3 regions of the Bacillus sp. GbtcB14 genome follow, and region 2 is predicted to be linked to each of the others. Evidence: predicted binding sites of a transcription regulator. Region 2 holds the regulator's gene; each other region holds the start of a gene.
The links. The regulator NrdR, encoded in region 2, represses ribonucleotide reductase genes. The targets are predictions, from matches to a motif close to AACACNATATATNGTGTT.
Positions count from the first base shown of each region.

Region 1: the regulator NrdR is predicted to act here: its motif matches at 1,632-1,649, upstream of nrdI (class Ib ribonucleoside-diphosphate reductase assembly flavoprotein NrdI).
Region 3: the regulator NrdR is predicted to act here: its motif matches at 5,709-5,726, upstream of KVT31_RS25670 (anaerobic ribonucleoside triphosphate reductase).

Region 1 covers NZ_JAGXJT010000003.1:601,091-609,432, reverse strand. Annotated here, with positions in the region: partial or broken gene KVT31_RS12065 (ribonucleotide reductase N-terminal alpha domain-containing protein) at 109-1,236, opposite strand; gene nrdI (class Ib ribonucleoside-diphosphate reductase assembly flavoprotein NrdI) at 1,223-1,582, opposite strand; gene KVT31_RS12055 (hypothetical protein) at 2,059-2,376, opposite strand; gene KVT31_RS12050 (hypothetical protein) at 2,404-2,598, opposite strand; gene KVT31_RS12045 (GNAT family N-acetyltransferase) at 2,844-3,422, shown strand; gene KVT31_RS12040 (histidine phosphatase family protein) at 3,458-4,060, opposite strand; gene KVT31_RS12035 (hypothetical protein) at 4,149-4,331, opposite strand; gene KVT31_RS12030 (YkvS family protein) at 4,567-4,752, shown strand; gene queF (preQ(1) synthase) at 4,808-5,305, opposite strand; gene queE (7-carboxy-7-deazaguanine synthase QueE) at 5,324-6,040, opposite strand; gene queD (6-carboxytetrahydropterin synthase QueD) at 6,033-6,524, opposite strand; gene queC (7-cyano-7-deazaguanine synthase QueC) at 6,524-7,186, opposite strand; PreQ1 riboswitch class I at 7,280-7,323, opposite strand; gene KVT31_RS12005 (ATP-binding protein) at 7,532-8,342, shown strand, end outside.
Region 2 covers NZ_JAGXJT010000001.1:107,121-115,462, reverse strand. Annotated here, with positions in the region: gene thrS (threonine--tRNA ligase) at 1-226, opposite strand, end outside; T-box leader at 274-503, opposite strand; gene ytxC (putative sporulation protein YtxC) at 535-1,416, opposite strand; gene dnaI (primosomal protein DnaI) at 1,694-2,632, opposite strand; gene KVT31_RS00630 (replication initiation and membrane attachment family protein) at 2,666-4,078, opposite strand; gene nrdR (transcriptional regulator NrdR) at 4,231-4,692, opposite strand; gene speD (adenosylmethionine decarboxylase) at 4,977-5,360, opposite strand; gene KVT31_RS00615 (glyceraldehyde-3-phosphate dehydrogenase) at 5,749-6,777, opposite strand; gene coaE (dephospho-CoA kinase) at 6,887-7,489, opposite strand; gene KVT31_RS00605 (RNA-guided endonuclease InsQ/TnpB family protein) at 7,652-8,342, opposite strand, start outside.
Region 3 covers NZ_JAGXJT010000013.1:83,931-92,272, reverse strand. Annotated here, with positions in the region: gene parE (DNA topoisomerase IV subunit B) at 1-18, opposite strand, end outside; gene KVT31_RS25690 (CoA-binding protein) at 393-806, opposite strand; gene KVT31_RS25685 (S1C family serine protease) at 886-2,127, opposite strand; gene KVT31_RS25680 (response regulator transcription factor) at 2,665-3,342, opposite strand; gene nrdG (anaerobic ribonucleoside-triphosphate reductase activating protein) at 3,361-3,813, opposite strand; gene KVT31_RS25670 (anaerobic ribonucleoside triphosphate reductase) at 3,810-5,666, opposite strand; gene plsY (glycerol-3-phosphate 1-O-acyltransferase PlsY) at 5,892-6,488, shown strand; gene KVT31_RS25660 (HesB/YadR/YfhF family protein) at 6,597-6,887, shown strand; gene KVT31_RS25655 (acyl-CoA thioesterase) at 6,916-7,335, opposite strand; gene KVT31_RS25650 (glycoside hydrolase family 18 protein) at 7,445-8,342, shown strand, end outside.

The DNA of each region.
Region 1 (8,342 bases), on a different contig from region 2:
TTTCATTCTAAGATAAGATTTAGCACGGTAGGTTACCTCAAATTTGAGGCTTTCCCCGTTTAACGGAGTTTTCGACTAGCATTTCTACTAGAAGGTGCTACATATTTAACACAAGTTCGACATCTTCACAGTTCCAATATCCTTCAGTGGATGTTGGTTATTTGCATTTGATTTAAACATTAAGTACGGGTAACCAGACTCAAGCTGAATCATAGCAATTTTAATAAGCATATCACGTGCACTAATATCTAGCGGCTTCTTCTTCACTTTCGGATTGCTCATTAATTCATCGTACATTTCATCGATATCAATATCATCTAAATGCTTTCCGTATTCTTTATACACTGTATAAGGCGCGAAAACATGGAAAGGTTCGTTTTTCTCAGCAAGCTCGAAGAACTTACTTGGAACGATAATTCCGATCGATAGAGACTGAATACGGCTCTTCTCATCGGCATTTATTTTTTTTGTATCAAGGAATTCAATAATATCCCAATGGAAAATGTTTAAGTATACTGCGCCGGCACCTTTTCGTTGCCCAAGCTGATTCGCATATGAAAACGAATCTTCAAGTAATTTCATAACAGGTACTACACCACTTGCAGCGTTGTCGATACCTTTAATTTGCTCACCGCGTGCGCGTAGCTTAGATAAGTTTAAAGCTACTCCCCCGCCGATTTTTGATAATTGCATTGCAGTATTAATGTTAAAGCCGATTGAATTTAAGCTATCGTCCATCTCTAACAAGAAACAAGACACCATTTCTCCTCTTCTGCTTCTTCCCGCATTTAAAAAGGTTGGTGTCGCTGGTTGGTAGTTTTGTTTTACAATCATGCTCGCGAATTGTTTTGCCTTCGCAACATCACCACGTCCTAAGTATAATGACACAATTGCTACACGATCTTCATAGCTTTCTAAGTATTGTTTTTGATCATTTGTTTTTAACGCATAATCTTTGTAGAACTTAGATGCTGCCATATAAGATTGGAACTCGAAGTTTTCACCATAAGCGATGTTATATACTTCTTCTACTTCCTCCAAGCTATACTCGTCCAGAACATTGTAATAGTAATCATGTTCTTTCATATACTCCATTCGCTCTGCCACGCTATTAAAAGGAACGGTATTCTCTCTAGCTTCTTCCATAAAGACTTCTAATGCCTCTTTATCTTTATGAAGCTGATAAAAACCGTCCTGCATTTGCGTGATTTCATTATTCAGTTCAATGTGTCGCAATCTCCCGCACCCTTTCCTTAAAATATTCTACATCGTTATTTGTTCCTGATAACTCAAATTTTGATACAATAGGCACTTCATATTTAGCAGAAATTTTGTCAGCACTTGCACCGAACATGTCTCCCCAGTTACGATTGCCGCTTGCAGATACGCCTTTTAATTTTTCATTATTGCGCTCTAAAAATTCTAAAACACGTTCTGGTACATTGCCAAAACCTGTTGTATACGTAATTAAAACAAAGTCTTCATCTATTACTAGATCTTCACCAATTTGAACGGCCGGCATATTTAATTTGTGAATGAAACGCTTCACGTTTCCTGTCATAGAATCATATGCAACTATCATTTCCGACCCTCCCTCTCCAATCTATACTCTCTGTATGTTGTTTCTTGATTTCTCTATATATTGTATTACGTTTCAAAATAAGACACAAGATATATGTATAAATTCTTTCTTTTTTTAAATTTTACTTTTCGACAAGACAGTCGATTTTTTTCAATACAATGACTATGAAACAACATTCTAAAACTCATGTCAATAAAGTGCTTTTCAAAAAAGTTGTCAACGAATTTAACCTTATTTTTAAAAAAGTTACCAATATATTTTGTCATAAAACGGCAAATGCTGGAGGAATATATTTCTCCAGCATCACGCAAAAAAGAACAGACATGAAACGATAATCTGTTCTAAAAAACGATTACATTTATCAATTTTACTTTATTAAATATTATACATATACTTTCGGTTCGCGTTACATACTAAAAGATAACTATTATAGAAAAAGATTATTATTATGGAAATTCAATTTATTTATGAAAAGATTATTCAGAGTGCTTAATACGCAAAATATCTTTTACAAATATATGATGTGGATTTTCATCTTTATCAATCATCGTACATACAGGAGCTTCTTCATCAAAGTACACAATCATTCCTTCTACGTACTGATATGTATGTTGAACTTGTACAGTTACTTTAATTTCTATAGCCTCTTCATATGCTCTTTTTATTTTCTGAAGCATGTTTGCCGAACACTTTCTTTTCTCTGGGTACATAACCATCCCCATAAACCTATTTCCAGCTCTATCTTTCCACATATAATCCCAATGTGGTAATATGCCTTGTTTAAAATCGCCCATAATTCTCCTCCCCCTATATTCTTCTAGTTACGAACGTGGCGTTTCTGAATATGTATAAATTACTTGTCCGCCGCGCTGTGCGTTCCCAATAATATGTTTAAAATCTTCCCGCCCTACTACAACTTTCCTAAACGTATAAAATACATCTTTTGTTGCAACATACTCCTTTATTTCACCATTTTTCAGCTGATCCAAAATTGTATTTGCTAATTGTTCGTCCATGTATTTCACCTCTATGCAATATTTTATTTTATCGTATATTCTATAGGTCAACAACTGTAAAATTATCCAGGTGCTATACCTTCATTTCATTTTAATTATTTCGCAAACGATATCGCTTTACTATATGTCCACTAAATATCATATACTAACATAGCTACTTCTCTATATCAAACATTTCGACATACAACAATGCAAAGTTCCATACCACTATGCTACAATATATAAATAGAACTAGGAGGGATACTATGATTCGGAAAGCAAAAAAGACAGATGCGATGGCAATTGCGCCTTTATTATATAACGCTCTGCACGAAATTGCTGAAAAAATCACAGGTAGCACTGTTGAGGCAGAAGTATTACTAGGACTTGAAACATGGTTCTCAAAAGAGGGAAATCGACTGAGCTACGAAAACTGTTTTGTATATGAACAAGACGGAATTGCGATTGGAATTATTGTCGCTTATCACGGTAGTGAAGCTACAAGGCTTGATGCACCAATTGTACGTCACTTAAGAGAATTACATAAAGATGAATCGATTACATTAGAAAAAGAAGCTGAGCTTGACGAATATTACATTGATACATTATCGGTCTCAAGTGCATATGGCGGAAAAGGAATCGGTTCTAAATTAATTGAAGCTGCTGAAATCTATGCAACTGAAAAGGTGTATGAAAAAATCGCATTACTTGTTAATTTAGAAAACAAACGTGCCTATTCACTATACGAAAAACTAGGTTATAAAAAAGATCAAATCGTTATGCTCGTAGGCGAACCTTATGCACATCTCGTAAAAACATTAAACATCAAAGTTTCTATATCTTAAAAAGAAAGCACACGATTTATATAAATCGTGTGCTTTTATGTTAAATTCGTATTCAATATATTTCCATTCATCGCCTCGTGGAATGTATAAGTTGTACATCCCCATGGCTCTCTGTGCAAAATAGGCGTACCAGACCATCCCATCGCTCTCAGTTCCGCACCAATCATTGCATTAATGTAATTATGACCTACAAGAGCAATACTTCCATGTACGAGAGCGTAACGGTGTAATAAGTAAGCCGCTTGCCTTGCCCTCTCTCTTACTTCCTTATAAGATTCAACATCTTTACGGTAACCAAGTATCCATAACGTTCGTCCGATAAACATCCATACGTTAGGTTTACATTTCAACCATATTGGAGCATAAAAACTCGTCGGAATTTCAGCTTCCTTAAAAAGAGAATTTTGCATAAAAGATAAAGAATCCATTAATTCAGCTGCTGATTGTATAGCACACTTTTGATCACTCGTTACAATCAATTTTGTTGCTTCAACCGCTTCCTTTGTTTCCATTGGTATAGGTGCTTTTTCTGTTATAGTATGTAAGTCATATCCTTTCATCCATTCATGAAAGGATGTAACCGTCATTGGCTCTATAGTACGATCTAAGCGACCATGACGAATAAAAGAAATCTTCATTCTTTCCACTCTCCATTCATCACTTACGAACTCTATTATGTACTATTTTTACATATCATACCACGCAAAAAAAGAAAGTTATACACCTTTACATATCCCCGCCACTCTCATTTGTGACCCCAGCATGTATACCATCCATCCCATCAAAATATGTAGTCGTTTCATGATGACGAATCTTTTTTAAATTTATATAAGAAAATACAAATAAAATTAATGCTATAACACTCCCCGCAAATTCAAACATCATTTTACCGCCTCTAATTTCTCCCACTTTAGTAGGTTATTGTATATTTTTATTATACCCCTATATAAAGATATCCGCATTTAAACCGCTCTTTTTTTCTATTAACATGGAGTTCTTGCATTTTTTCTTACAAAATGTGAATATTTTTCGAATTTTTACTTTGGAAACATTTACAAAATGGACAATATGGTTCAAAATAAGAGGAAATAAAAAAAACCAAAATTATTCTTTTTTGGGAAAACTGTAACAAGGAGAGTTGCTTATGCAGATCGCAGAAACTGGAGATATCATTGAATTTAAAGGTGGAATGCAAGGCCGTGTTCAAAAAGTAAATCAAAACTCCGTTATTGTAGATATAACAATTATGGAAAATTTTAGAGAACTAGATATGGAACCTCTTACAGTTGTAAGTCATAAAAACTATACTGTCATTAATCAAAATGCATAATATAATAGAAAGAAAGGATCTGTATGACATACAGATCCTTTCTTTCTATTATATATTAACGGTTATCAATTGTTTCTGGATATAAATCATGGTTCATCATACGGTAGTCTGCCATTTGTTCATACTTCGTTCCTGGGCGACCGTAGTTGCAGTAAGGATCAATTGAAATCCCTCCACGTGGTGTGAATTTTCCCCATACCTCAATGTAACGTGGATCCATTAATTTAATTAAATCATTCATAATAACGTTCATGCAATCTTCGTGGAAGTCACCGTGATTGCGGAAACTAAATAAATATAGCTTTAAAGATTTACTCTCTACCATTCTTTGTTCTGGAATGTAGCTAATATAAATCGTTGCAAAATCTGGTTGGCCTGTTTTCGGGCATAAGCTTGTAAATTCAGGGCAATTGAATTTCACAAAATAATCACGGTTTGGATGATTATTATCAAATACCTCTAAAATTTCTGGGCTATATTCAAATAAATATTTTGTATTTTGATTTCCTAATAATGTTACATCTTTTAAATCTTCATCTAATCTTCCTGCCATTTTAAACATCCCTTCTCATTATACTCCGCGTTTATTTCCCCATACTAACGCATGAAGCTGCGGCAATACTTTTGCATTATTCATTTCTTTACAATTTACAGCTTTATCAATAAGCCACTCATACTTATCTAATAATTTCTTAATCAACATCGAATCATCCACTGTTTTTGTATCATCATTCCCTACTTGTAAGAAAAATGGAACATCTGGATAACGTTCGTGCATCTTAACTGCATACTCAAAGTCATAATCGTCAAATACTACTACCTTTAAACTAATATCTTTTCCTGCTAGTTTCTGAATAACAGCATCTAACTTTTGAAAATCAGTATTCATCGTCGAACTTGGTGGTTTTGGAGAAATCGTTATCTCATCAATTTGAAGTAACCAATCTTGCCATTTACTCCCTTGCGTTTCGATTGCCGTCCGCATTCCATTCTCTTTTAATATAGAAAGAAGAAACTCAATATTTTTCAACAATGCTGGATTTCCACCTGAAATCGTAACATGAGAAAAATTTTCGCCACCAATTTCTACAAGCTCGTTCCAAACGTCCTCTGCTGTCATCTGTCTAATTTGATCCTTAGCCGATCCATCCCACGTAAAAGCAGAATCACACCATGCGCAGCTATAATCACAACCTGCTGTACGGATAAACATCGTCTTTTGTCCCACAACCATTCCTTCACCTTGAATAGTCGGACCAAATATTTCTAAGACAGGGATTTTACTCATCGAGCATCCACTCCCGTCTTACTTCCGCATAACTAGTTGGCGTCTCGAAAAGACGAACAAATTCAACACGAGCTCCTTTATATTCGTTCGCACGATTATCTTTTATTAATGCTTCTGCCATTTTTTCGTAAATCCAAACGACCATGTTTTCAGCCGTCGTATTCATTGCTGGTAACGTTTCGTTTAAATAACGATGGTCTAAATAAATTTCTATTTCATTCTTCCAAATTTCTTTTATATCTCCAAAGTCAATTGCAAGACCTATTTCATTCACATATCCACTAATCCCAAATACAACTTTATATGTGTGACCATGTAAGTTTTTACATTTCCCTTCATAACAGTGTAAATGGTGTGCTGCATCAAATGTAAATTCCTTGCTGACCATTACTCTTTTATTATGATATTTAAGCTGTTTACGCTGAATATCCTCGTCCATTTTTTGCAAATTTTCTACAATGCGAAATCCAAAGAAGTTATCCATTAGTTACTCGCTCCTTCGCGTTCTTGTAGGTACGTATCTAATCCTGCTTTACGAAGTTGACATGCTGGACATTCACCGCAACCATCACCAATGATTCCGTTATAACATGTTAATGTTTTTTCTCGAACAAACTCGAATGCTCCCAGTTCATCTGATAATTTCCATGTTTCCGCTTTATCAATCCACATAAGTGGTGTATGAATTACGAACGGATAATCCATGGATAAATTTAAAGTAACGTTTAACGATTTCACAAACACGTCACGGCAATCTGGATAACCACTAAAATCAGTTTCACATACACCCGTTACAATATGACGTGCCCCAACTTGTTTTGCTAATACAGCAGCAAATGATAAGAATAGTAAATTTCGTCCATCTACAAACGTCGATGGCAATTCACCTTCTTCATGTGTAATCTCCATATCCGTTCTCGTTAACGCATTTGGAGCAAGTTGATTTAATAGACTCATATCTAGTACCGTATGTTTAATTCCTAGCTCTTTTGCAATTTCCGCTGCACAATCAATTTCTAGCTTATGACGTTGATTGTAATTAAACGTTACAGCCTCTACTTCTGCAAACTGCTCTATTGCCCAAAATAAACATGTCGTACTATCTTGTCCTCCACTGAAAACAACAACTGCCTTTTCTTTTTTCATTTCACTCATTCTCCTTCTCTACTACGAATAAGAAGAAAGAACGTTCTTGAACTGTCACAATAAAAAAACAAAACAATACCTAAAGATATTGTTGTTTCCATAGTTTTTTATAGAGGGAGTTCGCGAACCTCTCCCGTGTAATGCACGGAATTCCTTCTTTCATTGACAAAGCTTATTGTAACATATTGTATACTACCAGAAAAAATTTCTGATTTTTTCCGCTATTTCTCATTTCATTTCTTTTATTTTATAGTATGATTAATTTAATGTGAGAAGAGAGGAGGCATCCTACTGAAACCCTTTATTATTTATCTCTTTTTAAATATATTATTCATCCTTGTTACAATGCTCGTATACCATTTATTTTGGAATCAAAAAGGGAAACGATCTCCTAAATTAAATTCAGCTATATTTATTACATTGTGTTGCCTCACTACCATACTATGTATTACTTTCGGAGCAAAAACAAATTATGGCTTTCAATTTGATATGCGCCATATCGTATTAATTGTCGGTACATTAACAGGAGGTCCTATTGCTGGTGCTTCCATCTTAGCTGTATTAAACATATACCGCTTCTTATTAGGTGGAATAGGTGTATTCCCATCTCTTACCGCTTCGGTTCTACTATTTATTGTTCTACTATTAACATACAAACTATTTAACCGAAGTTCTAATCGTATAAAAATAGCACTCGCTATCTTTTACAGTCTCATATTTGGCTTGGGTTGGATACCATCTTTCCTTTCAGAGGTTACAAATAGTGCAGATTACATACCTCATATTATCGTATACGAAATATGTACAATAATTGGAACAATCCTTATTTTATATTTGCTACACATACTACAAATGCAAGTTCGTCTTCAAAACGAACTTATGAATGCCGAAAAATTCCATTTAATTGGCGAAATGGCAGCGTCCATCTCTCATGAGATTCGCAATCCATTAACTTCAACAAAAGGATTTTTACAACTTTTGCAGTCAAATACATGCACTGAGCAAGAGCGAAAATTATATATCGACATAGCCATCAACGGAATCGAACAAGCAAATCATGTTCTTACAGACTACTTAACTTTCGCGAAACCAAGTATTGAAAAAGAACAACAGTTACAAGTAGAGGAAGAATTATTGCATGCCCTATCTTTAATCA
Region 2 (8,342 bases):
GGCGTAAAATGTATAAGCCATCTTCAGAATCTAATGTAATAATAGAAACTGCACCATCTTCTTCGATTGGTGTAACAAGATCGATCATCTCATCGTTTAATTTTCCAGCCACAGCTTTTTTCTTTAAGCCTGGGCTAATAGAAGCTGCGATTTCTTCAGTTGTTACGCCTTTTGGAAACTCCTTCACAGCTCCATCAGGGAAAGTAATTTTAACTACATCTGCCATCACTGGTCACTCCTCTTTTTTTCAAAATAAAAAACACTCATCCCGTAAAAAGGGACGAGTGTTGAATTCGTGGTTCCACCCTTGTTCCAATTAACCTTATTGTTAATTGCTCAAGTTCAACATAACGGTGTTGTCCGTTAGCAATTACTAGAAAAAACCGTTCACTGCTAAAGTTTAGAGGTGGTAAGTAATAATCTCGTACTAGGAAGCTCACACCCTAAGGCTTCCCTCTCTGAAAATCGTAGAAAACTACTCATGTCCTCATCATGACATTTCAATATATTTCATTTATGTAGGTAATTATATGCTCAAAAACTTAGAAAATCAAGGGCGTTACCTTTATTTTTTAAATTTTTCACATTGCGCTCAAACTCATGTAATCCATGTAATTGGACCCGTTCTTGAAATACATTTCGCAAAGTAATAATCATATTATGGTCTTGTTCTTTCGTATATAAATAAATTTTTTTCGGCGAAATAGAAAGAAGTGGTGCAATTACTTTCGTATCAATATATACATCCTTTTGCTGTAATAATTCCTCGTCTATATATTGGACTAATTTCTCCTGTTTTAAACGTCTACCTTTATCATCATAGAAAATAAAACTTTCATCAAAAATAAGATGCACACAGGACAAACGTGATTTTCTGCTGCGCACTTGTTGCCTTAGCGTCTCAATAAACATTTGATATTCTTGTTCCAACTTATACTCATCAATCGACACTTCAGCAAGCTTAGTTACCATTTCCCTATATGTACGAAGGCGAAAACGAACATATGATGAAAACGAGAACGAAAGCGGATCACAAAGCCAGTTATTTAAAGAGGATTTAATATATGATTCAAATGTATGGCGTGTTAATTCACGAGCAATCCCTTTTCTTCTTCCTTTTAAAATTTCTTGTGCCATATGCAATATTTGATGACACTCTTCCTCTTCTTCATAAAAAAACTTTTCTTTTAAGATTGTATAAATCCACTCATTTTGCTTTACATTCACAATGAAATATACCATTACTGGCAATAAAATCTTTTCAATATAATTCGATTCACATACTGGTATGTGAATCACCACCTTTTGTTCCTGTAAATATACACTCGTTTCCTTATATAACAGTTCCGCTCTTTTCAATAGTTGTCTATATACATGCATAGCATCATTTTTTTCTTCGAAGCAAATTTCAATCACTTTTGTCCCCCCTTTTATCCCTGCTCTAAAGGATTGTATCTATACGTTACAAATCCTATAAGAGTCCGTCCCGCGTGAAGTTCACTCTTAGTAGAATTACATTTCCTATCGTTAGAAAATCCACTCGATATGGCTTGCTAATTTTATATATATTAAGGGAGGGAGAAAAAAATGATACAAGCTACAATGAATTTTCCATAAGACCTTTTCGTTTTACAATTCACCTAGTCTGAAAAGTGTTCAAAACAAAAAAAGAGCAAGCTTTTCAGCTTACTCTTTACTTATGACGTCGGTTTTTCCCGCCAATTGGAATTGGCTTCGCTAAATATTTAATTCGTTCCATAATACGCGCTGCTTTCATTTGTTCTGCTTCACCACGTTGTGTATACGTTAAATGATGTTCCAATTCCTTGAAATCAAAGTTAGACGTAAAGAACGTCGGTAAGTTTTCTAACATACGGAATTGCAAAATTGCGCCAAGTACATCGTCACGCACAAAGCTTGACATCGCTTCTGCTCCGATATCATCTAGCATTAAAACTTGTACGCGTTTCACCGCATCAATCTTTTCCCCAATCGAATTATCTTGAATCGAACTTTTAATTTCACGTAGAAATTCAGGGAAGTATACGAGCATCGAACTTATTTTCTTTTGAGCAAGCTCATTCGCCATTGCTCCTAACAAATACGTTTTCCCTACACCAAATTTACCGTACAAATACAAACCTTGTACTTTTTTACCAGGTTCATATGTACTTAAAAATTCATTGGCAGCACCAATTGCATCAATACGCGCATCTAAATCTGAAGGATCTAAGTTTTCCATCGTTGCCTGTAAAATGTCAGTTGGCATATATACACTTTGAACGAGTTTTTCATATTTCTTTCTCTCGTCATACGCTACTTTTCTAACGCAACGATCGTATTGAATATCAATCATCTTCCCTTGGATAACAAGCTTTGGCTCATATCCTTGCAGCATGTTTTTACACGAACCTAGATCCGGACAATCCGCGCAACCTACACTTTGCCCAATATATTCGTATAACTTCACAAGGCTGCGCTCAATCATAGAAGTTGTTACTTCACCTTGATGTTCGTCTATAAATTCTTTCACACGCGGATGTGCCATTACTTCCGCCTTTAATACTTCATATCTATTTTTAAAATTTTTATTTTCCATTAACTTTGCAAATGAATTTTGAATATGCTCCATTTTCTCACCTCAAAGAGCGTTCATTCTCTTCTATTAATCACGCTTATATTTTTTTAACACTTCTTCTAGTCGTTTTCGTTCATCGTCTAACGTACTCGCATCTTTTTTCTTACTTATATCTTTCTTCACTGTTTCTGTTTCTTTCTCTTGTTCTTTCGGCTCTTCTTTCAGCCAATCTGGTACCATTTCTGTTCGCACTGTTTTCTTCGACGTACGACCTTTTTTCTTCGTCTCAGCCCATTCTTGATATTGACGATTTTCTTCTTTCGCTAACGCCATTGCTTCAGCTACTGTACCGACCTTTTTACGTGCCCAATGCCCAGCAATTTTCTCCACATACGTTTTCGCAAGTTTCATATCTGAGCGTAGCATAACGTAATAAATAAGTACATTCACAACACCTGGCGTTAATTTTTGATTGATCATTACATCTTCAACTATTTGTAAGTCAGCCTTTGTCGCCTCTGCACCACCAGAGATTTCTTTCAATAGTTGTTTTGGTGAGATTTCCTCTAACTGTTTGATTAACATCTCTTCTTGCGTAGAAGGCTCTTTCCCTTTCATCATACGTGCAGCGTGAGGCTGTACCCTTTCACTTAATACAGGTAACGCTTGACCGTTTTCGAACTGATACCAATCACGCGCTCCTTTTCTAAGCCTTTCGATATCAATTGTCTGCATCTCTGTCACCGTACCAAGAACGATATTTTGCATCGATAACACATCTACATCGTACACGTAAGCAAGTGTAATGACACACTCTCGCACTTGATCTGTAATTGCCTTTTTAGGGACAAGAGCGGACAAGCCATCTACAAATAAGGAGAAATCAAAGAAATCATTCCAAACTTTCGGAGCATCTCCCTTCTCGTTACTTGGCATGGCTGTCGTTTTTGGAATACGAAGATCTTCTTGCGCATGCTCAAGCTGTCCTGGATTAAACGAACCAAACACATCATTGAAAGAACGCGTAACATTTTCATAAGAAGCAAAATCAAATTCTTCTTCTAAGAAATATTGCTTTACTTGATTATATTTTGTCCGACTCAATCGATTGTATAAAAAGATGCTTAACACAATATCATCAAAAAACTGCTTCGGAGATAAAGGTGGTTGCAATTCGTATATGAACATTCGAATATCTTTTTCTTTCTTAATATATACCTTCAAAAGCCCAATTGCCTCTAACTTTACTCGTTCCTCATATATTTCGGGAAGCTGCATTTGCATGGTCACCATAAGGGAATGATGTGTATTCTCTTTTCCAAACACACGATCTTGCTCAAGCTCCCCCCATAGCGTCATATATAAGCTAAAAGCTCTACTACCTATTAATGGCTGATACAACATCGTTAACACTTTTCGGTCGTAATTATGCAGTAACCCTTTCGCACTTACTTTATAACGATCAATTGGCAATAGCTCCATCCATGACTGTTTTTCCATTCTTGCTTGTCCTTTCTCTCATCCAATCTATCCTCTACTTCATTCATTCTATCTTCATTATATAATTTCTTAGCGAAAAAGAGCTATTAGCTTTCGCTTTTAGCTCTCTTATCTCATTACTTACGGTATGTAAAGAGAATAAAATACAACTTCTACTCTCTTTCTTTTTGCAGTATATCTTTTAATTCTTCAATAAATACATTTAAATCTTTAAATTGGCGATATACAGAAGCAAAACGCACGTAAGCAACATCATCAATATCACGCAGTTCTTCCATAACAATTTCACCAATCATATCACTTTTCACTTCTGATATACCTAAATTACGAAGTTCACGTTCCACACTTTGAGTTACTTCTTCTAATTGTCTTAAAGATACTGGTCTTTTTTCGCACGCTTTAATCAAGCCGCGCAAAATCTTTTCTTTATTAAACTCTTCTCGTGTGCCTTCTTTTTTTACAACGATAAGAGGTGACTCTTCTACTCTTTCAAATGTCGTAAAGCGACTTAAACAACTTTCACACTCTCTCCTTCTTCGAATAGAGCGCCCCTCGTCTACCGGACGCGAATCTAACACTCTTGTACCATTATGAGAACAGGATGGACAACGCAATATATTCACTCCTTTACACTATACTCTTTATTTTTTCTCTACTTACTTCATCTGACAATATATATACAATATTATATAACTCATTCTAACTCTCTTACCACTTTAAGTTTAAGCACATTATTTTATCATCTCGTTTTCAAAAATAAGATGGTAGATGGGGTGCTAACTTATTCATAAGAGCTTAATTTATTAACTAACGAGTACGTTATATTTTTCCTTTTTTATAAACTAAAAAAGAGGTGCATTATACACCTCTTTACATTTTAAATCAATTATGTTCTTTTTTAAAGAGCTTTTGTTTCTCTCTGCTTAATTTCGAAGCTACCAGTGCCTCGAGGAAGCTCGATGCTCTCACGCGTTTTTGCGTTTAAACCTTCTGCAATATATTCTGCAGCAACATTTGGATCAATACGATCCCCACAAGTATAAACATCAATACTTGCGTAACCGTGCTCCGGAAAGCTATGAATTGTTAAATGTGATTCCGAGATAATTACTACTCCACTTACACCTTGTGGTGCAAATTTATGGAAAGCAACCTCACGCACTTCAGCACCAGCTCTCAGTGCTGCATCCACAAATAATTGTTCAATATACGGCATGTCATTAAGCTTGTCGAAATCGCAATCCCAAAGTTCAGCGATTACGTGACGACCCATCGTATCCATAGTATCCATTCTACAGTTCCCCCTTGTAAATTTATTCTAACTGTTCGAATTGAAAACTAATTTGCAATTTGGCTTGCTCCACTACCACGGGGGAAAGTTAGTCCAGAGAGGTCCTAACCCTTTAAGTAGTGACTACGTACCTCAGCTCTTAAGTTTACGAGTGTTAGTATACTTTGTTTATTTTCATTTTGCAACAACAGTTTTTTCGATTTTCTGTCATATTTTCCTCTTTACTTTTCCCTAAAAAAAATAAACGATTCACAAATACAGTAATCACAACGTTTCGTGGTATGTCCACTTTCAAAAATATACTTATATAATTTTTTCCCTTTTCAGAAAAAAATAAAAAAAAGAGAGCAAATATTCACTTGCCCTCTCCCTTATTCACTTAAATATGTTGCACATTTTTTTGTTTCGCTAATTCGTCAACAACTAACGTTACAAGATCTACAACACGACGAGAGTAGCCCCACTCGTTATCATACCAAGCAAGTACTTTCACTTTACGATCACCCATTACCATTGTAGATAAACCATCAATAATAGCTGAGTGTGTATTTGTATTAAAGTCAATAGATACTAAAGGCTCTTCGCTGAATTCTACAATGCCTTTTAACGCACCGTTTGCAACAGTTTTAAACGCATCGTTAATAGCTTCAACTGTCACATCACGTTTTACATCTACTACTAAGTCAACAAGAGACACGTTTGGCGTTGGTACACGAAGTGCCATACCATGAAGTTTTCCGTTTAAGTGCGGAAGAACTTTTGCAAGCGCTTTCGCCGCACCTGTCGTTGTCGGAATGATTGATTGTCCGCAAGCACGTGCTCTTCTTAAATCTTTATGTGGGTTATCAATATTTTTTTGGTCATTTGTATAAGCATGAACAGTTGTCATTAAACCGTTTTCAATTCCAAATTGCTCATCTAACACCTTAACAACAGGCGCTAAACAGTTTGTTGTGCAAGATGCATTTGAAATAACAGTATGTTTTGTGATATCTAATTGGTCTTCGTTCACACCAACTACAATTGTTACATCTTCATTTTTACCAGGCGCTGTTAAAATAACTTTTTTCGCTCCAGCTTCAACATGAAGAATTGCTTTTTCTTTTGAATTAAATTTACCAGTTGCTTCAATTACAACTTCAACACCTAGATCTGTCCAAGGCAATTCCTTTGGATCGCGGTTGTTTAAAAGGCGAATCATTTTTCCATCAACTAATAAGTGATCTTCAAATGCTTCTACTGTTCCGTCAAACTTGCCGTGAACTGTATCATATTTAATTAAATGTGCTAACGTTTCAGATGGATAGCTTGCATTGATTGCTACAATTTCGAATGCGCTTTCTTTTATTGCCTGACGAAATACCATTCTCCCAATACGTCCAAATCCATTAATTGCCACACGAGTCATAATATGTTATCCCCCTTGAATGCGTTATACTATTTATCTCCAATCCCAATAATAGTATAACACAAAAAGGAGATATGTCACTAAGCATTTTCATTAATTTCACAATTTTTTAGTCAATAATGTTCCAATTCTTTAAAATCACCTGTAATTGTGTTTTCGTTCCCATAATTGTGCCATCATTATTTATCACTTCATCTGCATTCTTCACTTTTTCTTCTAACGGCATTTGAGATTGAATACGAACTGTTGCTTCTTCTTCTGAAAAATTATTTCGTTTCATTAAACGTTCTAATTGCGTATGTGGCTTAACTGCTACAACTAAAACGCGGTCAACGAGACTTGTTAATTTACTTTCAAATAAGAGAGGTATATCTAACACAACCGCTTGCATACCTTCCTTTATGTACTTTTCCTTTTGCCTATTCATTTCCTCACGCACTGCAGGGTGAACAATTTTATTTAACTGCAATCGTTTTTCTTCATTATAGAAAACGACACTTCCTAATTTCGGTCGATCCAATTCTCCATCTTCTTGTAATACTTCCGTTCCAAACACTTCTACTATTTTGTTATATGCTGGTTTTCCTCGCTCTACAACTTCCCTTGCAATAATATCCGCATCAATAACTGGTATACTCAGTTCACGAAACATGTCTGATACCGTACTTTTCCCGCTTGCAATGCCTCCTGTTAATCCAATTACTACTGTCATCATAATCCGTTGCCATAAACTTATAAAAATCTATAAATTTTGTTTATTTCCCTGTTCTACGTGTCCGATTTTGCAGAAAGCTACTTTCGTTTGACCTAACACTCCGAGGGCGTAAATTCGGATACAACGAATCCTACATATTAGCCGTAACTTTTTTAGATATTAACTGGCTAATTCATACCGTGACAAATTGATAGCCGCATTTAAATCCCTATCCATTTCGTGACCACAAGTGCATTTGTATACACGGTCAGAAAGTTTTAGTTCTTTGTTGATGCTTCCACAATTGGAACACATTTTTGAAGAAGGATACCATGTATCAGCTTCTACAAATTCAATACCATATTTTTCACACTTGTATTGAATTTGTCTTTTGAACTCATATAAACACTGCTTCGCAATCGCTTTAGCTAGGTGTCTATTCTTCATCAGACCTTTCATATGCAACGTCTCCATCACAATACGAAATGGCTTGGTTTTCACAATTTCGCTCGTTGACTGATGAAGATGATTCTTTCTGATATTTGATAACCTTCTATGTAGTTGTCGTATCTCTTGTTCGATTTTTATAATGTTGCTTGTTTTGACAAAACGGTTTCCCTCCCTGTTCATTTCATATTTACGAGAAACTTGACGTTGCAACCTACGAAGGCGTTTCTCTGCCTTTCTTACCACCTTTGTTTTGTTGATATTTTTCTTTTTCTGACCATCAGAACAATATGCTAATTCTTTGATTCCAACATCTATTCCTAACGAAACAGCCGTTAACTTCTCTTTTGTAAACTCCTGTTCGATACTGACAGACAAATACCAATACTTACCATAAAAGCTAACGCGTGGATTAGAGTACTTC
Region 3 (8,342 bases), on a different contig from region 2:
GAACTGATGCTTCGCCAAACTCCTTGCCCCTTTCCTAATCAAATCAGAACATATGTTTCTATTATAGAATAACGCCTCGACTATAGTTTTGGCAAGTTATCTTATCTCTTTTATATACCATTTTCAATAGAAAAATCCTTGTTTTTTCACAAGGATTCCTCTAGGCTACTATTTCAGAAAAATAATCGTTTGTCAACGAGAAATGGATATGTATGCCAAGATTATACATTCCAAACCTTTATCATGATCCAAATGATCAATATCCAAAATGGGATAACAAGTAACAATCCCCAAAAACAGCCTTTAAAAAATCTCATGATGAACACCTCGTTCATCGGCCCTATTTATCTATAACGAGGGCTGAATCAATCTTTCTCTTTTTAAAACCTATACTATTTTGTCATCGCATGTTCTACTTTAATACAACGATCCATTATTACAGTATAGCCTGTTTCTTGCAAAAATTTATATGTATCTTCATCTTGTACTCCTAATTGTGCCCAAAAAACATCTGCATCAATCTCTACAAACTCTTTCGCAACATCCATTAAAAATTCTGAACGGCGGAATACATTTACAATGTCAACATGTTCCTTAATATCCTTTAGTGAAGCAACTGCTTTTTCTCCAAGCACCTCATCTACTGTTGGGTTTACTGGAATAATGCGATACCCAGCATCTTGCATTGCTTTTGAAACCATATACGATGTACGTTCTGGCTTATCCGATAATCCAACAACTGCAATCGTTTTGCTTTTCTTTAATACTTCACCAATTTCCGTACGAGTTGGGTTTTCAATTGTCATAATTTATCCCTCCTATTCCTTTAGTATAGCCGATAAAGAAAGTCTCTTTCAATATGAAAGAGACTTTCTTTTATTTCGATTATTGATTCTTTGTAGCTGAGTTATCTGCTAAAGTAGCTGTTTTCGTCATTTTTTGACCGTTACGATAGAATGTAACTTCTACTTTCTCGCCTACTTTTTTCTTTTCATATAAATATTTACGGAATTGAAGTGAATTTTCTACTTTTTGATCATCTAATGCTACTACAATATCATATTGCTCTAAACCAGCTTTTTCTGCAGGTGATATTGGGTAAATTTTACCTAATACAACGCCATTTGTTACTTCTTTCGGTACTTTCAATTGATTTACCGCATAAGCTTGCACATCTTCTAATGAAACAACACCTACTCCAAGAGCTGGACGTTTCACTACTCCGTCTTTTTCAAGTGATTCAATAACTGGTTTTGCGATATTAATTGGAATAGCAAATCCAATCCCTTCAACTTCTTGTTGTGCAATTTTACTTGAATTAATCCCAATTATTTCACCGTTTTGGTTAAATAAAGCACCACCACTATTACCTGGGTTAATCGCTGCATCTGTTTGGATAACTTGCGCTTGCCAATCTGGTCGTTTATCCCCATCAATATCTACTGGAATTTCACGTTCTTTACTACTAATAATACCTTCCGTTACACTTCCATCAAACCCTAGTGGATTACCGATTGCAATTGCTTTTTCACCAGCACGGATTTTACTTGAGTCACCTAAAGTGGCAACTTTATTTACATTAGACCCGTCAATTTCGACAACAGCTAAATCTAACCAAGGATCTTTCCCTACTAGTTTTGCATCTACTTTTTTACCATCACTTAATTTTACAGCAAGTTTATTTGCTCCATCTACTACGTGGTTATTTGTTACAATATATGCTTTATTTCCTGCTTTTTTATAAATAACACCTGATCCTGAACCAGCTTGTTGTTCTTGGCCTGTTGGTTGCATTGCAAATGGATCAATGCTTTGTTGCATATTAATCACACCTACAACAACATCTTTCGCGCCTTCAATCATACCAGGTAAATCAGTTTCATTTTTTGCTTTATTGACAACAGGAACTACAGTACCTTCAACTTTTGAATCCGAACTGAATGATGATACAGCCGCTCCATTATTTTGAGCCCATGGCATATATGGTGCCGCAAAACTAATTGAAACAGCTCCAACTACTGCTCCGACTAAACCTGTGAAAAAATAACCTTTTTTGCCGCCTGATTTTCTCACTTCTCTCGTTTCACTATGCTCTTCATTTAAATTCGGTCCGTCGTAATATCCCATGTTTTATTTCCCCTCTCTGGTGAATTCGTACTTTCAGTATAGTCACAGTTTGTGTCCTTCTTGTGAACTCATCGTGAAATCCAATTAAAAAAATACTCTTATCTATCATTGTAGACAAGAAAAGTATTTTTTGTACATTCCACCTACAAAAGAGAGTATAAATTTGCTATATCTCAAAGCCAAATTACATAATAATTTACCGAAAGAATTCTCCTTCCAGAGGCGCGTGAAGGGCGATAGCCCAGCGGTAGGTGGACGATGAATTTCGGTTCGGCATAGCCAAAAACTTTTGATAAACTAGCTATATGAAGTTCTTTGATAACTTGATATATAAGGTTGCAGGAAGAAAATAGCGTGCGAAAACCAAGCCATTCGGTCCTTGCGTAAAATATCAACCGTATAAAGAAAGCTTTCTAACGTTGAACATCTAGGGATTGGATGCCCCGAAGTAACGCTCAGGGAGATGAAAGGTTACTTTCGCCGTGGAACTGAGAAGCTCCCACTTCAAGCTCTACTAAGTGGTGAGTCGTTCACAGGTTATTCTTCAAATTTATAACCAACTCGAATAACAGTACCGATATGCTTCGCTTTATCTCCTAGCTTATTTCGTAGTTTTTTAATATGAGTATCAACCGTTCGGTCATCACCGTAGTAATCATATCCCCATAACTGATCTAATAAATGTTGACGTGACAACACAATTCCTTTGTTCTCCATTAAATAAACAAGAAGTTCAAATTCCTTATGTGTCAATATAATTTCTTCTCCATCTACTAACACCGTTCTAGATAGACGATTTACTTCTATTCCAGCTAAAGACATAACATTTTCTTCTGCTACTCCTACCACGCCATCCGCACGTTTCAATAACGTCTTCGCGCGGGCTACTAACACTTTCGGGCTGAAAGGTTTCGTTACATACTCATCTGCACCTAATTCGAACCCTAATAATGTATCATCCTCATCTGAACGTGCTGTTAGCATAATAATTGGTACCGCTGATTCTTTTCTAATTCGTCTACAAACAGACCATCCATCTATTTCAGGTAACATAATATCTAACATAATTAAATCAATTTCATGCTCTGCAAATAATTCTAACGCTTTTTTCCCGTCTTCTGCTTCAATTACTTCAAAGCCTTCATTACGAAAATAATCACTAACGATTTCACGTAATCTTCTTTCATCTTCAACAAGCAATACTGTTTTATTCATATAATCTATCCCGCCTTTTTACTCTTTCAATCGAATAATACGTTGATTGGAGCTTCCGCGAAATGGAAGTGTTAAATCTTTTTTCTCGATTTCAAATCTTCCATCGACTAAAACATCCCCATAATGTAACAACTCTATCATATCATTATTTTGAGAACTCTGTATCTCTTCTAACGTATAACCTGTATACATCCATAGATTTTTTTTCAAATCTTTCACTGCTTTTGCTACTTTTTTCACTTCAGCAGCTTGAAAAAATGGATCTCCACCTGAAAATGTTACATCAGTTAATGCATTACTTGCAATCTCTTTCACAATTTCTTCTACTGTCATTTCAGTTCCATTACAAATATTCCAAGATTTCGGATTATGGCAGCCGAAACAACGATGCGGACAGCCCGCAAAAAATACGACTGTCCGCAACCCTTCTCCATCTACTACACTATCATGAATGATGTTCATCACTTTCATTTATGCTTCACCCGATCCATCTCTTCACTACGTTTCGCACTATTCCACTTCGACATATCACCTACAAGATAACCTGTTATACGGCGAATTCTTTCTATATTAGCCTCATCTTCATTTCCGCAGCTTGGGCATTCATTACCAATAACTCCGTGGTAACTACAGCACTTACAACGGTCAACTGGATGATTAATTGAACCGTATCCAATACCATGATCTGCCATCGCTCGTACAATTTGTTTTAACGCCTGTTTGTTATGCATAGCTGCTCCGTCTAGTTCAATATACGTAATATGTCCCCCGTTACATAGGGCGTGGAAAGGTCCTTCTAAACGAATTTTATTTATCGCTTGCATGTTATAGTAAACTGGGATATGGAATGAATTCGTATAATAATCATGGTTCGTTATACCGCTAATCACACCAAATTCTTCTCTATCTTTTTTCACAAACTTCCCTGATAACCCTTCTGCAGGAGTTGCAATTACTGAGAAATTCAGTTCATGTTCTTCCGTCGCTTTATCCATTCTATCTCTCATTAAAGAAATGATTTCATACCCGAGTTTCCATGACTCTTCATCTTCTCCATGATGCTTTCCTGTTAAAGCTACTAAACACTCCGCAAGACCGATAAAGCCAAGACTTAACGTCCCTTGCTTTAAAATGGATGCTACAGAATCTTCAGGATGTAACTTTTCTCCACCGCGCCATACACCTTGTGAATATAAAAACCGAAAATCTCTTGCTCGCTTCGTACATTGATACTCAAATCTCTCTAATAATTGCTTAATTCCTAAATCTAAGTAATAATTTAACGCTTCAAAAAATGCTTCTTTTGAACCACTAATTAACGCTAATTTCACTAAGTTGATAGACGTAAATGATAAATTCCCTCTTCCAATCGCTGTTTCTTCTCCATGTATGTTAGACATAACACGGGTACGACATCCCATGTAACATACTTCACTTTCCGGTCGTCCGTCATAATGCACTGCATTAAATGGCGCATCTAAAAATGAAAAGTTAGGAAATAATCGTTCAGCCGTTGTCTCTAACGCTAATTCAAATAAATCATAGTTCGGATCACATTCTTCAAAGTTCACACCTTTTTTCATTTTAAAAATTTGAATGGGAAAAATCGGTGTTTCCCCTTTACCAAGACCAGCTTGTGTCGCTTTTAAAAGTTGTCTAACTAATAACCGTCCCTCTTTTGATGTGTCTGTTCCATAGTTAATAGAAATAAACGGTACTTGTCCCCCACCCCTACTGTGCATACTATTTGAATTATGAACGAAAGCTTCACACGCCTGATACGTATCATTTTCTGTTTCTTTCCATGCAAATTCTTCTATTTGTTCTTTCGTAAGCGGATATGACTCTAATCGTTTCTTATGTCTCGCTACTGTTTTTCTCACATATGGAGCTAAATCAATATCAAAGAGTGCAAATGATTGACCACCGTGCTGCATATTTTGATTCGCCTGAAAAATAATAGACGAAAGAGCCAATGCACTTTTAATGTCTTGCGGTTGTCTCATATGCCCATGTCCGGTATGAAAACCGTTCGCAAGCATCTGCGCTAACGGAATTTGCGAACAAGTCGTCGTTCCTGTCGCATAAAAATCTAAGTCATGTGGATATAATATATTTTGATTTATCGCTTTTTTCACTTGATCTGACAATAAATTTTCAACTGCATAATATTTCGCACTCTCTGATGCGAACGTTCCCATTACTCCCATCGGAGAGCGGCCATCTACATTTGCATTTTCTTGCATTAAATCTTGCTCACTACCGTGGACAATCGTCTCAAACACTCTCATTAATTCTTCTCCACGTACATTTCGTTGTAACATTTATAACCCTCCACCAATATGTTGTTGTCTTTTGATTAAAATGTTACTACATATAGTCTTGGTGTTTCTGTGAAAAATGTAACATTCCTGTGAAATTTTTTTCACGAAATAATGAATTTTTCATTTACAAAAAAGAAATGTGCTCTTTACAAATGTATGGTACAATATACGGGAAAAACTCTTTTTACCCTTTATCAACACATTTGAATAAAGGAGACTGAACTTATGGTTACTACATATCTTTTATTTATCGTTGCCTACTTACTTGGCTCGATTCCATTCGCACTAGTCGTTGGAAAAATCGGCTACGGAATCGATATTCGTGAGCACGGAAGCGGTAATCTAGGCGGAACAAATACATTCCGCACACTAGGGAAAAAAGCAGGTTTTATCGTTACAATTGCTGACATTTTAAAAGGTACATTAGCAACAAGTCTACCGATTATTTTCGGATTAGATGTTCACCCACTATGGTTCGGATTAGCAGCTGTTCTTGGACATGTGTATCCGATTTTCGCGAAATTCCGTGGTGGTAAAGCTGTTGCAACTTCTGCTGGCGTGCTATTATGCTACTCTCCAGTTGTTTTTGCAATATTAGCTGTTGTCTTTTTCAGCCTTTTATTTACAACAAGATACGTATCACTTTCTTCTATGGTAACAGCCGTCGTTGCTGTTATTGCATCCATTGTTAGCGGGGATAAAATCTTCATTATTGCGATGTGTTTATTAGCAGGTATGGTTATTTATAAACACCGTGCAAATATCGGACGAATTATAAATAAAACTGAACCGAAAGCAAACTTTTCAAAAAAGCAAAAATAAGATCGTAACCCACATAACGCAAAAAGAAAACGTGAAGCATATTAATAGCGTCTTTTTGCGTTATTTTTTATACTAAAGAAAAAGCAACATAATTTGGAGGAACTATACATGAATCTTTCCGTAACAAAAGAAGCAGCACAATGGTATAAAAACGAATTAAACTTACAATTGGGTGAAACACTACGCCTTTTCGTACAATACGGCGGTTGCAGTACTGTGCAAAAAGGACTTTCTTTAGGTATTCGTAAAGATGACCCTGCACATCCTGCTGTTCAAACTCAAGAAGAAGGTATTAACTTCTTTATTGAAGGCGATGATGAGTGGTTCTTCGATGGACATAATTTAGCTGTTACATTTAACGACGGCGATGATTTCCCGCAATTTAATTATGAAAAATAAAAAAAGCGTGGCTTCTGCCACACTTTTTTTATTTTTTCTTAATTTCCTCATATTTCGCATACCACTCTGGATATAACTTTTTAAATGATACGGGCCTGAACCCTTCTTTTTTCGCACAAATATTCGTCGTACTTGCAGTAATACAAAGTTCACCATCACCATTATATATTTCATAACCATATACAACGCGAAGCGGGCTCACAGTGTCCACCCACGTTTTCACAATTGCTTTTTCACCGTAACGCATCGCTTTACGATATGAAATTTGCAAGTCTAACACAGGAGAAATAATTCCCTCTTTCTCCATTTCAACATATGAAAACCCTAAATCTTGTATAAGTTTCGTGCGACCTAATTCAAGCCACACTAAATAGTTTGAATGGTAAACAACACCCATTTGATCTGTTTCCGCATAACGGATTTCAACTTCATGTTCTGCTACAAACATATGTATTCGCCTTCTTTCACTTCTGCTACCTTGCATACATTTAATCATAATACAGTGACATCAAAAATAAAATAAAAACAGTGAATCTTTTACTGAAAGGAGCAAGCTTATGATTCAAATTGTAACTGTTCGTAGCGGTGATAGTGTATATAGCTTGGCATCAAAATATGGATCAACACCTGACGAAATAGTAAAGGACAATGGATTAAATCCAGCTGAAACACTCGTTGTTGGTCAGGCACTGATCGTTAATACGAAAGGGAATAATTATTATGTACAGCCTGGTGATAGCCTATATCGAATCTCTCAAACATATAACGTACCTCTCGCTAGTTTAGCTAAAGTTAATAACTTATCTTTAAAATCCATCCTCCATGTTGGACAGCAATTATATATACCGAAAGGGACAAAACGTGCAGTAGAATCCATCGCTTATTTACAACCATCAACAATACCAATAAAAGAAAGTTTGGTTAATGCTACGCGTGCCATTAATCCATTTTTAACATATTTGGCTTACTTCAGTTTCGAGGCAAAAAGAGATGGTACATTGAAAGAACCAACTGAAACAGCTAAAATCGCTAATATTGCAACGCAAGGCAAAACCATCCCAATGCTCGTTATTACAAATATTGAAAATGGAAATTTCAGTGCCGATCTGACATCAGTTATTTTACGCGATACATCGATTCAAAACAAATTTATTACTAACATTTTACAAACAGCTGAGAAGTACGGTATGCGAGACATTCATTTTGATTTCGAGAGTGTAGCACCTGAAGATCGTGAAGCGTATAATCGTTTTTTACGAAATGTAAAAACACGATTACCTAATGGATACACATTGAGTACAACACTTGTACCGAAAACGAGCTCAAATCAAAAAGGTAAATTTTTCGAAGCTCACGATTATAAAGCACAAGGGCAAATTGTTGATTTCGTCGTCATTATGACATACGACTGGGGTTGGCAAGGCGGACCACCGATGGCTATTTCTCCTATCGGTC